2 linked regions of the Variovorax paradoxus genome follow. Each later gene encodes a partner of the first gene's protein in a complex. Links are inferred from orthologs where the notes say so. Each region holds a gene or a part of one and is shown on either strand. Other genes may lie near its edges.

Region 1 (8,212 bases):
AGGCCGATCACCCAGGCGGCGTCGTTCTCGCTCGGCTTGGCACCGCCAACGTCGATCACCGCGGCCTGGATGCAGCGCACGATCAGGCGCGTGGAGTCATAGAGCGTGCCGTCCCAGTCGAAGGCAATCAGGTCGAAGCGAAGGGGTCTGGAAGAATCAGTCATGGGCCGTGGGAGTGGGGTGTTGGGCCAGTGCCTCGAGGGCGGCGGGCGGCATCAGCGCGTGCAGTTCGGGCGGCAGGTCAGCCTGCAGCGCCACGCGGTCGCCGCTGGCCGGATGGTTGAATTGCAGCCGCCAGGCATGCAGAAACATGCGCTTGAGGCCGAGTTTCTGAAATGCGCGCTGGCGCTCCGACTCGCCGTACTTGTCGTCGCCGGCAATCGGGTGGCCAGCCGACGCGAGGTGAACGCGGATCTGGTGCGTGCGCCCGGTCTTGATCGTCACCGCCAGCAGTGACAGCGGCGCGGCATCGCCCGGCAGCGAAAGCCGAGCCAGCACCCGCACCAGCGTGACGGCGCGCATGGCGTCCGGATGGTCCTTGGCGACCACGCGCACGCGGCGCTCGCCGGCGCCAGCGCCGGAACCGTCGGGCAGCAAATACTTGGCCAGCGGCGCGTCGAGCACCTTCTTGTTGGCCGGCCAGGCGCCTTCGACCAGCGCCAGGTAGGTCTTGCCGGTTTCTCGTTCGCGGAACTGGTCTTGCAGCGCGACCAGCGCGCTGCGCTTCTTGGCGACCAGCAGGATGCCGGAGGTTTCGCGGTCCAGCCGGTGCACCAGTTCAAGAAATTTGGCGGCAGGCCGCGCCGTGCGCAGTTGCTCGATCACGCCAAAGCTCACGCCGCTGCCGCCATGGACGGCCACGCCGGCCGGCTTGTCGATGGCCAGCACGGCTTCGTCTTCGAGCAGTACCGGAAATTCGCGCGCCGGGGCCGGCGGGGTGCCGCCCTCTTCCGCGCGCGGCGAGATGCGAATCGGCGGCAGCCGCAGCACATCGCCCGTCTCGATGCGGGTTTCGGCCTGCACCCGGCCCTTGTTGATGCGCACCTCGCCCGACCGGATGATCCGGTAGACGTGCGTCTTCGGAACGCCTTTCAGATGGCGGAAAAGGAAGTTGTCGAGCCGCTGCCCGGCAGATTCGGCGTCGACCGTGAGGAATGTGATGGCCGAATGCGACGCCCCGGCTTCGCCTGGGGCTTTTTGGCCTGCGGGATTTGGAGCAGCCGCGGGGCCTTGCTTCGCACCTATAATGTTTTTCACCAGCGCGGTCATGTAAGTGCTTGATTAGACAGAAGTTTAGTCCACTGCCATCAAATACCCAGGACGGCGCTGTGAGGTCGATGCCGCTTTGGCGCCGAGCTGCAAACCCCGCGCAATTGCGCAAAGTGGCAGACCAGGCACCCAAGTCAAGCCGACACCCACGAAACACCGATACGGAATACCCAGCCTGCAGCTTCCAAGCTGCCGGCGGATCGAAGCGAGTCCCTTGTTGTGTTGATGCTGCTGATTCAAATGTGCCTGCGCTGGCCGACCTGGTTTCGACCAGTGGCCTCAGGCATTGAATCGTTGGCAGCGTGCGCCACTCTTGCGCAACCAGCTATCAAAAAGATAGCCGGCCAACACCGAATCTGGCTCGCGCCCATCCACGCGCCCCCACCCCGGCTGTCTTCTTGAGCTAACGCTCGAGAGGCCTGCTTGCGCCTGGCGCGGCAGTGAACAGCATCCGGGGCCCAAGCGGCAATTCCCTGGTTTCGCGGGCGTCGTCCGTGCATCGTTGGCCCATCAAGGGCCGGTAGAACGATACATATAAGGACAACGCATCATGAAGCGGATGCTGATCAATGCCACGCAGGCCGAAGAACGCCGCCTGGCCATCGTCGACGGGCAGAAACTGCTCGACTACGAAATCGAAATCGAAGGGCGCGAACAGCGCAAGGGCAACATCTACAAAGCCGTCGTGACGCGCGTCGAGCCTTCGCTCGAAGCCTGTTTCGTCGACTACGGTGAAGACCGCCACGGCTTCCTGCCGTTCAAGGAAATCTCCAAGCAATATTTCGCCGAAGGCGTGTCTGCCAGCCAGGCCCGCATCCAGGACGCGATCCGCGAAGGCCAGGAACTCACCGTCCAGGTCGAAAAAGAAGAACGCGGCAACAAGGGCGCAGCCCTCACCACCTTCATCTCGCTGGCCGGCCGCTATGTCGTGCTGATGCCGAACAACCCCCGTGGTGGTGGCGTTTCGCGCCGCATCGAAGGTGACGACCGCGCCGAACTCAAGGAGGCGATGGACCAGCTCGAGTACCCGAAGGGCATGAGCATCATCGCGCGCACCGCCGGCATCGGCCGCATCGCGTCCGAACTCCAGTGGGACCTGAACTACCTGCTCAAGCTCTGGACCGCCATCGACGGCGCGGCCAAGGGCGGCAAGGGCGCCTTCCTGATCTACCAGGAATCGTCGCTCGTCATCCGCGCCATCCGTGATTACTTCAATCACGACATCGGCGACATCCTGATCGACACCGACGACATCTATGACCAGGCGCAGCAGTTCATGGCGCACGTCATGCCCGAGCATGCTGCCCGCGTGAAGCGCTACCGCGACGACGCCGCCCTGTTCAGCCGCTTCCAGATCGAGCACCAGATCGAGTCGGCCTACGCCCGCACCGTGCAGCTGCCCTCGGGCGGCGCCATCGTGATCGACCACACCGAAGCACTGGTTTCGGTCGACGTGAACTCGGCCCGCGCCATCAAGGGCGGCGACATCGAAGAAACCGCCACCCGCACCAACCTCGAAGCCGCCGACGAAGTGGCCCGCCAGATGCGCCTGCGCGACCTGGGCGGCCTGATCGTCATCGACTTCATCGACATGGACGAGTCGAAGAACCGCCGCGAAGTCGAAAGCCGCCTGCGCGACGCGCTGCGCCAGGACCGCGCCCGCGTGCAGTTCGGCTCGATCAGCAAGTTCGGCCTGATGGAAATGAGCCGTCAGCGCCTGAAGCCGGCGCTCTCCGAAGGCTCGTCGATCCCCTGCCCCCGCTGCGGCGGCTCGGGCCACATCCGCGACACCGAATCGAGCGCGCTGCAGATCCTGCGCATCATTCAGGAAGAGTCCATGAAGGACAACACGGCCGCCGTGCATGTGCAGGTGCCCGTGGAAGTCGCATCGTTCCTGCTGAACGAAAAGCGCCCCGAAATCGCGAAGATCGAACTCAAGCAGCGCGTCACCGTGCTGATGGTGCCCAACAAGACGCTCGAAACGCCGAACTACAAGCTCGAGCGCCTGAAGCACGACGATCCGCGCCTCGACCACATCGAAGCCAGCTACAAGATGGCCGACGAGATCGAAGACCCGACCTCGGTCACGCGCCGTTCGCAAGAGCCCACCAACAAGCAGACGCCGGTCATCAAGGGCGTGCTGCCCGATGCGCCCGCGCCCGTGGTGCCGCCCAAGCCCGAAGCAGTGCGCGCGCCTGTCGCAGCACCCGCACCGGTCGCACCGCCCGTGGTGAGCGCGCCGGTTCCGGCGCAGACCGGCTTCTTCGCCTGGATCAAGAACCTGTTCGGCGGCACGCCGGCCCCCGCTGCGGCGCCTGCGCCGTCCGCGATTCCGGTCGAGGCACCGAAGCCCCGTCGCGACGGCCGTCCTGGCCGCGATGGCGAAGCACGCGGCGGCGCACGTGACGGCGAACAGCGCCGTGGCGGCCGCGGTGGTGAAGGCCGCGGCGAAAACGGCGGACGCTCCGGCGGTCGCGACGGCGAACGCCGTGGCGGCCGTGGCGGCGAGCGCCGCGAAGGCCGCGAAGGCCGTGAAGGCCGCAGCAGCGAACTGCGCAACGACGCCGCCAACCAGCCGCGTGAACAACGCGAACCGCGCGAGCAGCGTGAGCCCCGCGAGCCGCGTGAAGCGCGCTCACCGCGCGACGGCGAACAACGCCGCAACGGCCGCGGCGAGCGCCGCGAAGGCGAAGGCCGCGAAGGTCGCAACAACGCACCGGCAGAAGCACTCGACGGCAACGTCAACCTCGAAGCCCAGCAACTTGCTCCCGGCACCGTTGCAGGCGACGAAGGCAATGCAGCGGAACGCGCACCCCGCGCCCGCGGCGAACGCCGTGAACGTGGCGAGCGCGGTGAACGTGGTGGTGAGCGCAATGGCGCCGACAACAACGGCGCCCGCGAACGCACCGCAGAAGCCGGCGAAGGCGCCGCACAAGGCGAGCAACGCCAGCCCCGCAACGGCCGCGACGAGCAGCGCGCACCGCGTGGCGAACGCAGCGACCGCAACGACGGCCGCCGCGAACGCCGCAACGACGCGCCTCAAGCCGAAGCGGATGCACGCGGCGCCGAAGCCGCAGCAGCCGATGTCGATCAAGGCAGCGAAGCCGCCAGCATCAACGGCAACAACGAGCAGGCACCGCGCCGCGAAGGCGACGAACGCCGCGGCCGTTCGCGTGACCGCTACGGCCGTGACCGCCGCGAACGCGGCCCGCGCGATGAAGCCGAAGCCACCGCCGAAGGCGCCGCAACGGAAGCCACGGGCGACGCACAGCAGCAAGCCCCGCAGCAGCAACTGCCGCTGGCGTCGGAACGCTTCGAAGCAGTCGAAGCTGCTGCGGCACCGGAAGTCCGAGAACCCGTGGCAGCACCGCAGCAGGTCCGCACCGAGCGCCCCGCGCCGGCACCGGCTGTCGTGGCAGCAGCTGCGCCGATCGTCGTCGAAAGCGCCAAGGCGCCCGTCGCCGCCAACGGCCGCGCACTGCCCAAGGTCCAGCCTTTCGAACTGCCGCTGAACGAGCTCGCGCAGATCGCCGAGAGCTCGGGCCTGCAGTGGGTCAACTCGGATGCCGAGCGCATCGCGCAAGCCCGCGCTGCCATCGCAGCCGAGCCGAAGCCGGTACACGTGCCGCGCGAACGCCCGCCGGTGGTCGTGCTCGACGAAGGCCCGCTGGTGCTGGTCGAAACCCGCCGCGATCTCGGTTCGATGTCGCTGCCGTTCGAGCAAGAGCAGCAACGCAGCCTCTGAGCGACACACGCTCCCAAGTAAAAACGGCGCCAGTGGCGCCGTTTTTTTATGCCTTGTCGTGCGCCGGCAGGTCGGGCATCTCCAGGATCAACTGGCCGAACCGGCAGGCGCATTCCGTCCTGCCGCCCTCGCTCCAGATCAGCGAAAAATCCACGTTCGGCAAGGGCGGCAGTCCGTAGCGGCCGTCGACGATCTTCATGCCCGGCTCCACGTCCTCGCGCGTGAGCACCGTCACGGCCAACCCCGCCAGCACGGCAGCGCGAATGCCATGCTGGCTCGCGGAAGTGAACACCACGTGCCAGTCGACCGGCGTCGCATCCAGCGCTGCGCCGGCAAGTTCACGGTTGACGCAGGGCTTCGGAAAGTACGCCAGCGGCAGCGACGCGCCGGCGGGCGGCTCAAAAGTCTCTGCCGCCACCCACACCAGCTGCGTGCGCCGCAGGCGCGTGCCCTCCTCGCAATCGGACCTCGACATCACCACTGCAAGGTCGAGCTCACCCGCCTTGATCATTGCGCGAAAGTCGAGGTGCATGCTCACGCTGACCTCCATGCGCGTGGCCGGGAACGAACGCGCGAACTGCGAGAGCAGCGGCGGCAGCCGGTCGCCCATGAAGGTGTCCGGTGCGCCGAAGCGCACTACGCCCGAGATCAGCGAGGGTTGAAAGCGCCGCGTCATCGTGTCGAGCGTGTCGAGGATCTGCTGCGCATAGCGAAGGAAGTCTTCGCCGTCTTCCGTCACCGTGAGGCGGCGTGTCGTGCGATGCAGCAGCGGCCGGCCCACCTGCTCTTCGAGCCGACGGATCTGGTGGCTGATGGCCGACTGCGTCAGGTGCAGCCGCTGGGCGGCACGCGTGAAGCCGCCGGTTTCCTTGACGGCCACGAAGGCTCGCAGCAGCGCGGGGTCGAAATCCATGGCAATCAACCAGTCAATGATGAATCGTCATGGATTCTAGGAAATTAAATCATTTCCATCATGAGGAGGCCTTCCCCAGAATCGCCCGGACCTCTTTGCCAAAGACTCCCGAAAGACCTCCGATGCCTCTCTCCCATACCGGCAAGAACCGGATCGCGCTGGCCGCGATCTGCCTCATTGCCCTGATGTTCGGCCTGGAAATCTCCAGCGTGCCGGTCATTCTTCCCACGCTCGAACAGGCATTGCACGCCGACTTCAGCGACATGCAGTGGATCATGAACGCCTACACCATCGCCTGCACCACCGTATTGATGGCCGCGGGCACGCTGGCTGACCGCTACGGCCGCAAGCGCATCCTCGTCGTCGGCGTGGTGCTGTTCGGCCTCACCTCGCTGGCCTGCGGGCTGGCGCAAAGCGCGCCGTTGCTGATCGCCAGCCGGTTCCTCCAAGGCCTGAGCGGCGGCGCGATGCTGATCTGCCAGCTTGCCGTGCTCTCGCATCAGTTCCAGCAGGGCAAAGAACGCAGCAGGGCCTTCGCCATCTGGGGCGTGGTCTTCGGCATGGGCCTGGGGTTCGGGCCGATCATCGGCGGGGCGATCGTGGCGCTGTCGAGCTGGCAATGGGTATTCCTGGTCCACGTGCCGCTGGCGGCGGTGGCCGTTGCCCTCGTGCTCGGCAGCGTGGAAGAGTCGAGCGACCCCGACGCGCAAAGGCTCGACCTGCCTGGCATCGTCACGCTGTCGCTTGCGGTGCTGGGCCTGACGCACTTCATCACGCAGGGGCCGGGCCTCGGCTTTGCGAGCCCGCTGGCCATTGGCGTGATCGCGGCTTCGGCCGCAAGCTTCGTGATCTTCCTGTGGGTGGAGAAGATCAACCCGCATCCGATGTTCGACTTCTCGGTCTTCAAAATCCGCAACTTCTCGGGTTCGATCATCGGCTCCATCGGCATGAACTTCAGTTTCTGGCCGTTCATGATCTACCTGCCCATCTACTTCCAGGGCGCGCTGGGCTACGACGCGGTCACGGCCGGCTCTGCGTTGCTGGCCTACACGCTGCCCACGCTCGTGCTGCCGCCGCTGGCCGAGCGGCTGTCGCTGCGCTACCGACCAGGCGTGGTAATTCCGGCGGGCCTGTTCGTCATCGGGCTCGGCTTCATGGCAATGCGCTACGGCAGCGGCATGGCCCACGCCAGCTGGATGACGATGCTGCCCGGCTGCCTGCTGGCCGGCATCGGGCTGGGCCTGACCAACACGCCAGTGACCAACACCACTACCGGCTCGGTGCCCAGTTCGCGCGCGGGCATGGCCTCGGGCATGGACATGAGCGCGCGGCTGATCACGCTGGCCATCAACATCGCGCTGATGGGCTTCATCCTGCTCGAAGGCATTCATGCGCATCTGCGCGGCGCGTTGTCGGCATCGCTGGACGCAATGCAATTGCGCGCGCTGGCGGAGAAGATCGCGGCCGGCAACTTCGCGTCGCTTGCCGAAGGCTTTCCGGCGCTGTCGCAGGCGGACCCGTCCGGCGCCGTCGTGCATGCGGCGCTGGTGCATAGCTTCGGGCTGGTGATGCTCTACGGGGGTGTCGGCGTCTGGGTGCTGGCCGGCGTCAGCCTGCTGACCTTCGGCAGTGGCAAGCCATTGGCGCGGTCATCGGGCCTGAACGCCGAGAGGTCCTGCCCCTGAAAACGCTCAGCTGTTCTCGATCTGCGCCGCGCGCTTCCACGCCTCGGCAGCCTGCTCGGCATCGTCGCGGTCTTCGGCCAACTGGGCCAACGCAAGCCAGGCACGGCGGTACAGATCGGTGTCCTGCAGCCCAAGGCCGGCCTGCGTCAACAGCTGCTGGGCCTTGCCCCACAACTGGCGCTTCATGCAGGCCATGCCCGCGAGGTACTGAAGGTTCGGGTCGCGCGGGTTGTTGCGCTGCGCGCTTTCGATGCGCGCCAGCCAGTCGGCATCGACCGAGTCGAGCCCCGCTTCGAGTGCACGTGCGAGCTTGACGCGCAGTGCATCGCCGAGCGCGCGCGGGTTGGCCACCATGCGCTCCCAGGCCGGCAGCAGCCAGCCGCGGGCCAGAGCAAGGTCGCCACGCAGCGCGACCATCCGTTGGGCAGCGTGAATCGCCACTTCGGGCATGTCGCGCTCGTTGGCATCGAGTTCGGTCCACGCGCGAAGCAGCTGTGCCGGATCGTGCGCACCCGTCAGCAGCTCGGTTGCCAGCCCGCGCACGATGCTCTGTGCCGCGGCGTCCGAGAAGGCGCGGTGCTTGGCCAGCAGGCGCGCGGT
Region 2 (6,550 bases), 3.0 Mb from region 1 along the record:
TGCGCGGCGACACCGAGCTGCTGACCGTCGGGCGCAACAGCAACATCCAGGACCTGTCGGTGCTGCACGCCGACATCGGCTGCCCGCTGACCGTTGGCGACAACGTGACCATCGGCCACCAGGTGATGTTGCATGGCTGCACCATCGGCGACAACACGCTGATCGGCATCCAGGCGGTGGTCTTGAATAACGCGAGGATCGGCCGCAATTCGATCGTTGGCGCCGGCAGCGTCGTGACCGAGGGCAAGGAGTTTCCCGACAACTCTCTCATCATGGGCTCGCCGGCCAAGGTGGTGCGCACCCTCGACGACGCGGCGGCCGCCAAGCTGCGCCAGGGCGCCGAGCACTATGTGTTGAACGCCCGCCGCTTCGCGAAGGGCCTTAAAAAGATCGCCTGACCGCCACGGTCGTAGGCACACAGAGAAAGAAAACGTTTTGAGCGAGCTGCACAAATTCCTGTTCGATGGCCTGCCGGTGCGCGGCATGATCGTGCGCCTGACAGATGCGTGGCAGGAGATCCTTGCGCGGCGCGCCTCCAACACCGCCACCGGCGCCTACCCGCCGCCCGTGGCCGAACTGCTCGGCGAGATGACGGCTGCCGCTACGCTGATGCAGGCCAACATCAAGTTCAACGGCGCGCTCATCTTGCAGATCTTCGGCGACGGTCCCGTGAAGGTCGCGGTGGCCGAGGCCAAGCCCGACCTGAGCCTGCGCGCCACCGCCAAGGTGATCGGCGACCTGCCCGCCGACGCGCGCCTGCCCGACATGGTCAACGTGAACAACAAGGGCCGCTGCGCCATCACGCTCGACCCCAAGGACAAGCTGCCGGGCGCCACCCCCTACCAGGGCGTGGTGCCGCTCTTCGGCGACGAGGGCGAGAAGCTCGGCAAGCTCAGCGACGTGCTGCAGCACTACATGCTGCAAAGCGAGCAGCTCGACACCACGCTGGTGCTTGCTGCCGACGACAAGGTGGCCGCGGGCCTGTTGATCCAGCGCCTGCCGGTGAAGGGCGAGGGCAACCTCGAAGGCACCTCCGACAAGGACCACGACCAGGCCAACGAAGACCAGATCGGTCGCAACGAGGACTACAACCGCATCTCGATCCTCGCGTCGAGCCTGACGCGCGACGAGCTGCTGACGCTCGACATCGAGACCATCCTGCGCCGCCTGTTCTGGGAAGAAAAGCTGCTGCGCTTCGAGCCACAGGCCGGCCTGCTGGGCCCGCACTTCGCCTGCACCTGCGGGCGTGAGCGCGTGGCGCAGATGATTCGCGGGCTGGGTGTGGAGGAGGCCGAGAGCATCCTCGCCGAGCGCGGCGACATCGAGGTGGGCTGCGACTTCTGCGGCAAGCAGTACCGCTTCGATGCGGTCGATGCAGCGCAGCTGTTCAAGCCGTTGGGTGACCAGATTCCGGGTAGCCCGGTCGTTCAGTAAGCAGGAAGCCGATCGGGCTCAGCGAGCTCCGTCGTCGAATTCGCTGAAAGCGATGTCGGGTGCGCTCGTGTTGTGCTTCGACGGCAGGCTGCGGCCGAAGCGCACTTGCGTGGCCTGCAGCGTCTTCACCTCGGGCAACGGCAGTACCTGCGGCGCAGCTTGAGGCGATGCCTGCCAGCGCACTTCGCTCACGTCGGCGTTGTCCGGCGCAACGTACATCGAACGCAGCACAGCGAAGGGCTGTGCGCTCGCGGTGGGCTTTGACAGCGTCACGTCGAGCGCGGTACGTGCGCGGCTGATTTCGTCCACGCGCACCGCGGCACTGCCGCCGTCGGTGAAGCGCACGTTAATGGCCAGCGGCCGCGGCACGATCCGGATCGATGCAATGTTCACCACCGGCCGCGCAGCCGCCTCGACCGGGCCGAGCAGGAACGACGAGCCATACACGCCGTCGCCGAAGCGGGCCTCGGGCAGCGGCTTGATGCGCCAGTAGCCGTCGGACGGATAGAGCACGATCGCTTCGAGCGCCTTGCCGTTTTCCTTCTTGAACACCTGCAGCAGGTGAAAGCCGCTGTCCTTGCGCTTGCCCACCTGCACGGGCACGCGCTGCGGCCGCCAGAAGGTCGGCAGCGTCATGCCGACGATGCGCCATTGGGCGTTGTCCATCAGCACCACGGTGCGCTTGCGGAAGCGGTGTGCCGGGTCGGTCGGGTGCGCGCCGCCATCGAAGTTGCAGCCCGAGAAGTCGGGCTTGGTGACGTCGTTGCCGATCTTGCCGAGGTAGTCGGGCTGCAGCGCCTCGATGCGCATGCGGCGGATGCCGTCGCCGCGCAGGGTCAGCGAGACGTTGTCTTCCTCGGCGCAGGCGGTGGTGGTGGTGCCGTTCTCGACAGTGGCGGCAACGGGGGCTGCGGTGGCCTGGCTTGTGGCCAGCAGCAGGGCGGCCAGAGTGCAGGGAAGAAGCGTGACGCGTGCGGCAGTCGAAAGGGGCATCGGGTCTCCGGTAAGGGGTGAGGCGCGCGCTACTCGCGGCGCGCGATCAGGTCGCTGAAGAGCTTATGTTCGCATTCCGGGTCGGAGCATTTCTCGCAAGGCCACGACCACGAGGCGGGCTTAGCGTCGGACTGGGCGCGCGTGCGGGGACGGCCCTCGTTGCCCGCGATGGAATTGATGGCGTTCCAGGCATTGGCGAGCCGTTCGCCGCCCGTGCCGTGCACCACGGCATACGAGAGCTTCGCGCCCGTGAGCGCGGCGCGCACCAGCGTGTCAGTCGGCTGCCGCGCATGCGGGCCGTCGCGCATGTCGTCGGCCACCCAGGGCAGGTCGAGCGCGGTGAGCAGCGTGATGGCGTAGCGTCGTTGCGCGGCAAGGGCGCTTTCGTAGAGCGTGGTGTCGGCGAACAGCTGCTCGCTGTAGACGGCCGTCATGAGCGCCGTCGTGTCGGCCACCACCACGCCGGTGGCGGCCGCGGCGTCGATACGGCGGGTCTGCTCGTCGGCGATGGCCTGCTGCTCGTCGGGGCGTGGCGTACGGCCTTCGCGCTCGCACCATTCGCGCAGGTACTCGCCCACCAGCGTGGCCGGCGTGCCGCGGTCCTGCAGGCGCTGCGCGATGGCGCGGGCCAGCTCGGTCTTGCCGGTGCTTTCGGCGCCCACGAGTGCGATGACGCAGCCGGTCGGCAGTGTGGGCGTCATGCGCGTACCGCCTGAGCGGGCATGCGCTGCCGCCACGCGATGTAGCCCGCCACGCTGAGCACCGCAAACACCGCATACAGGCCCACGGTGAGCCAAAGCCCCTTGTGGATGAACAGGCCCACGCTCACGACATTCACGGCCAGCCAGATCAGCCAGTTCTCGATGAACTTGCGCCCGAGCAGGAACTGCCCGACCAGGCTCAGGCCGGTGGCGAAGCCGTCCCACCAGGGCACGTCGGTGTCGGTGAAGCGGCGCAGGAAGAGGGCGACGGCCGGCCACGCCAGTGCGCAGGCGGCCAGCGTGAGGGCGATGCCGCGCGGCGAGAGCCGGGTGACATGCAACGCGCTGCCGTCGGCCCGGTGGCCGCGCAGCCATTGCGACCAGCCCCACAGGGCGACGAAAGCGAAGAAGACCTGGAGAGAGGCGTCGCCGTAGATGCGCGCCTTGGCGAACACCGCCACGTAGAGCAATGAACTGACGATGGCCAGCGGCCATCCCCAGTGGATCTCGCGCATGTTGCAGCCAACCATGGCGAGCGCCAGGAGCGAGGCCACGAGTTCGAGCCAGCTGACAGGAGAGCCCCACAGCAGGAAGGCGGGGGCCGAGAGAAGCTCGGTCATCAGCAGGCGAAAAGGTGAAGAAAGGTCAGTGAGTGATCTGTACGAACACTTCGTTCGGCTTCACCATGCCGAGTTCCGCGCGTGCACGCTCCTCGACCATTTCGAGGCCGTCCTTGAGGTCGTTGACCTCGGAGATCAGGCGCTCGTTGGTCAGCGCAGCCTTGGCGTTGGCTTCCTTCTGGTCGGCAAGCTTGGTGCGCAGCTGAGCCACGTCGCGCACGCTGCCGCGCCCGTTCCACAGCTGCCACTGCAGGATGGCCAACAGGAGCAGCAGGACGATCGGTGGAACGAGGCGGGCGCGCATGCCGCGTGGCGTCCGGGCGTTACTTCAGGTTGTAGAACGCGCCGCGGCCCGGGTAGACGGCGATGTCGCCGAGGTCTTCTTCGATGCGCAGCAGCTGGTTGTACTTGGCGATGCGGTCCGAGCGCGACAGCGAGCCGGTCTTGATCTGGCCGGCGTTGGTGCCCACGGCGATGTCGGCGATGGTGCTGTCTTCGGTTTCGCCCGAGCGGTGCGAAATGACGGCCGTGTAGCCCGCGCGCTTGGCCATCTCGATGGCGGCGAAGGTCTCGGTCAGCGTGCCGATCTGGTTGATCTTGATCAGGATCGAGTTGGCGATGCCCTTTTCGATGCCTTCCTGCAGGATCTTGGTGTTGGTGACGAACAGGTCGTCGCCCACCAGCTGCACGCGCTTGCCCAGGCGTTCGGTCAGGTGCTTCCAGCCGTCCCAGTCGCCTTCGTGCATGCCGTCTTCGATGCTGATGATCGGGTACTTGTCGACCCAGGTCGCGAGCATGTCGGTCCAGCTTTCGGCCGTGAGCGAGAGGTTTTCGCCCGACAGAACGTACTTGCCGTCCTTGTAGAACTCGCTGGCCGCGCAATCGAGGCCCAGGGCGATCTGCTCGCCGGCGGTGTAGCCGGCCTTGTCGATGGCTTCGAGGATCAGCTGGATGGCCGCTTCATGGCTCTCGACGCTGGGGGCAAAGCCGCCTTCGTCGCCGACCGCCGTGCTGATGCCGCGGTCGCCCAGGATCTTCTTCAGCGCATGGAATACTTCGGCGCCATAGCGCACGGCCTCGCGGAAGCTCTTGGCGCCCACGGGGATGATCATGAACTCCTGCAGGTCGAGGCTGTTGTTGGCGTGCGCGCCGCCGTTGATGACGTTCATCATCGGCACCGGCATCTGCATGCCGCCCATGCCACCGAAGTAGCGGTACAGCGGCAGGCCCGACTCTTCGGCTGCTGCACGGGCCACGGCCATCGACACGGCGAGGGTGGCGTTGGCGCCCAGGCGGCCCTTGTTGTCGGTGCCGTCGAGGTCGATCATCGTGCGATCGAGGAAGGCCTGTTCGCTGGCATCGAGGCCGAGCACGGCTTCCGAGATCTCGGTGTTGATGTTCTCCACGGCCTTGAGCACGCCCTTGCCGAGATAGCGGCTCTTGTCGCCGTCGCGCAGCTCGATGGCTTCGCGCGAACCGGTCGATGCGCCCGAAGGCACGGCTGCGCGGCCCATGGTGCCCGATTCGAGCAGCACGTCGCATTCGACGGTGGGGTTGCCTCGGCTGTCGAGAATTTCGCGGCCGACGATGTCAACGATTGCACTCATCTTTTGTCTTTCTCTTTCTGGTCTCTTTGGCGGATGAACAAATTGGGATCAGAGGCCTTCGACGGCGATCATGTTCATGATCGCCGCGCCGGCACGCGCTTCGCGTGCCTTGAGGTACTCGGGGGTCTCGTAGAAGGCCTTGGCCTTCTCGAAGCTGGCGAACTTGAGGATGACGATGCGCGTGGGCTTCCAGTCGCCTTCCAGCGGCTGGATCTGGCCGCCGCGCACGCACACCTCGGCGCCGTGCGCCTGCATGGCGGCGCTCGACCACTTCTTGTATTCCTCGTACTGCGTCGGGTTGGTCACCTCGACGTGGGCGATGACGTATCCGCTGCTCATGCGACTGCCTTCAGTGTCTTGTTGGTGCTGCCGGCGCCCTTGTCCTTGTGCTCGAGCGCGGCCTTGATGAAGGCGTTGAACAGCGGGTGGCCGCCCCACGGGGTCGACTTGAACTCGGGGTGGAACTGCACGCCGATGAACCACGGGTGCACGTCCTGCGGCAGCTCGACGATCTCGGTCAGGTGCTCGCGCTGCGTGAGCGCGGAGATCACGAGGCCGGCGTTGCGCAGCTCATCGAGGTAGTTCACGTTGGCTTCATAGCGGTGGCGGTGGCGCTCTGTGACCACGTCGCCGTAGATGCTGTGGGCCAGCGTGCCGGGAGCCACGTCGGAGCTTTGAGCGCCCAGGCGCATCGTGCCGCCGAGGTCGGACTTCTCGTCGCGCGTCTTCACGGTGCCGTCGCGGTCCTTCCACTCGGTGATCAGCGCGATCACGGGGGTGGGCGTCTCGGGGTCGAACTCGGTGCTGTTGGCGTTCTTCAGGCCGGCCACGTGGCGGGCGTATTCGATGGTGGCAACCTGCATGCCCAGGCAGATGCCGAGGTAGGGCACCTTGCCTTCGCGGGCGAAGCGGGCGGCCGAGATCTTGCCCTCGACGCCCCGCTGGCCGAAACCGCCGGGCACCAGGATGGCGTCGTACTTGGCCAGACGCGACACGTCTTGTGCAGAGATGGTTTCGGAGTCGATGTAGTCGATCTTCACGCGCGCATGGTTCTTCATGCCGGCGTGGCGCAGTGCTTCGTTCAGCGACTTGTAGCTGTCCGACAGGTCGACGTACTTGCCGACCATGGCAATCGACACTTCCTTTTGCGGATGCTCGACTTCGTACACCAGGTCGTCCCAGCGCTGCAGTTTGG

The links. Proteins that work in one complex are often made in the same cells at the same time.
Region 2: the proteins of NWF24_RS23960 (region 1) and eno are in contact, whole or in part, in a solved structure (PDB 2FYM), measured with the Escherichia coli proteins. The link is inferred for Variovorax paradoxus from one-to-one orthologs.

What each region holds. Positions count from the first base shown.
Region 1 is NZ_CP102931.1:5,053,769-5,061,980, forward strand. Bases 1,460-5,214 are described here. They hold NWF24_RS23960 (Rne/Rng family ribonuclease), read left to right. Parts: upstream 1,460-1,819; coding sequence 1,820-5,014; downstream 5,015-5,214. Other genes in these bases: NWF24_RS23965 (LysR family transcriptional regulator), read right to left, coding at 5,061-5,214. Also shown: NWF24_RS23950 (HAD family hydrolase), read right to left, coding at 1-164; NWF24_RS23955 (RluA family pseudouridine synthase), read right to left, coding at 157-1,257; more of NWF24_RS23965, read right to left, coding at 5,215-5,927; NWF24_RS23970 (MFS transporter), read left to right, coding at 6,050-7,612; NWF24_RS23975 (heme biosynthesis protein HemY), read right to left, coding at 7,619-8,212. UniProt on the Escherichia coli protein: Endoribonuclease that plays a central role in RNA processing and decay. Required for the maturation of 5S and 16S rRNAs and the majority of tRNAs. Also involved in the degradation of most mRNAs.
Region 2 is NZ_CP102931.1:2,080,031-2,086,580, forward strand. What follows is about bases 3,214-6,145. They hold eno (phosphopyruvate hydratase), read right to left. Parts: upstream 5,356-6,145; coding sequence 4,072-5,355; downstream 3,214-4,071. Other genes in these bases: pnuC (nicotinamide riboside transporter PnuC), read right to left, coding at 3,214-3,748; ftsB (cell division protein FtsB), read right to left, coding at 3,774-4,052; NWF24_RS09780 (DUF1330 domain-containing protein), read right to left, coding at 5,404-5,694; NWF24_RS09785 (CTP synthase), read right to left, coding at 5,691-6,145. Also shown: NWF24_RS09745 (gamma carbonic anhydrase family protein), read left to right, coding at 1-398; Hsp33 family molecular chaperone HslO, read left to right, coding at 436-1,434; NWF24_RS09755 (hypothetical protein), read right to left, coding at 1,453-2,427; NWF24_RS09760 (ATP-binding protein), read right to left, coding at 2,457-3,128; more of pnuC, read right to left, coding at 3,125-3,213; more of NWF24_RS09785, read right to left, coding at 6,146-6,550. UniProt on the Escherichia coli protein: Catalyzes the reversible conversion of 2-phosphoglycerate (2-PG) into phosphoenolpyruvate (PEP). It is essential for the degradation of carbohydrates via glycolysis.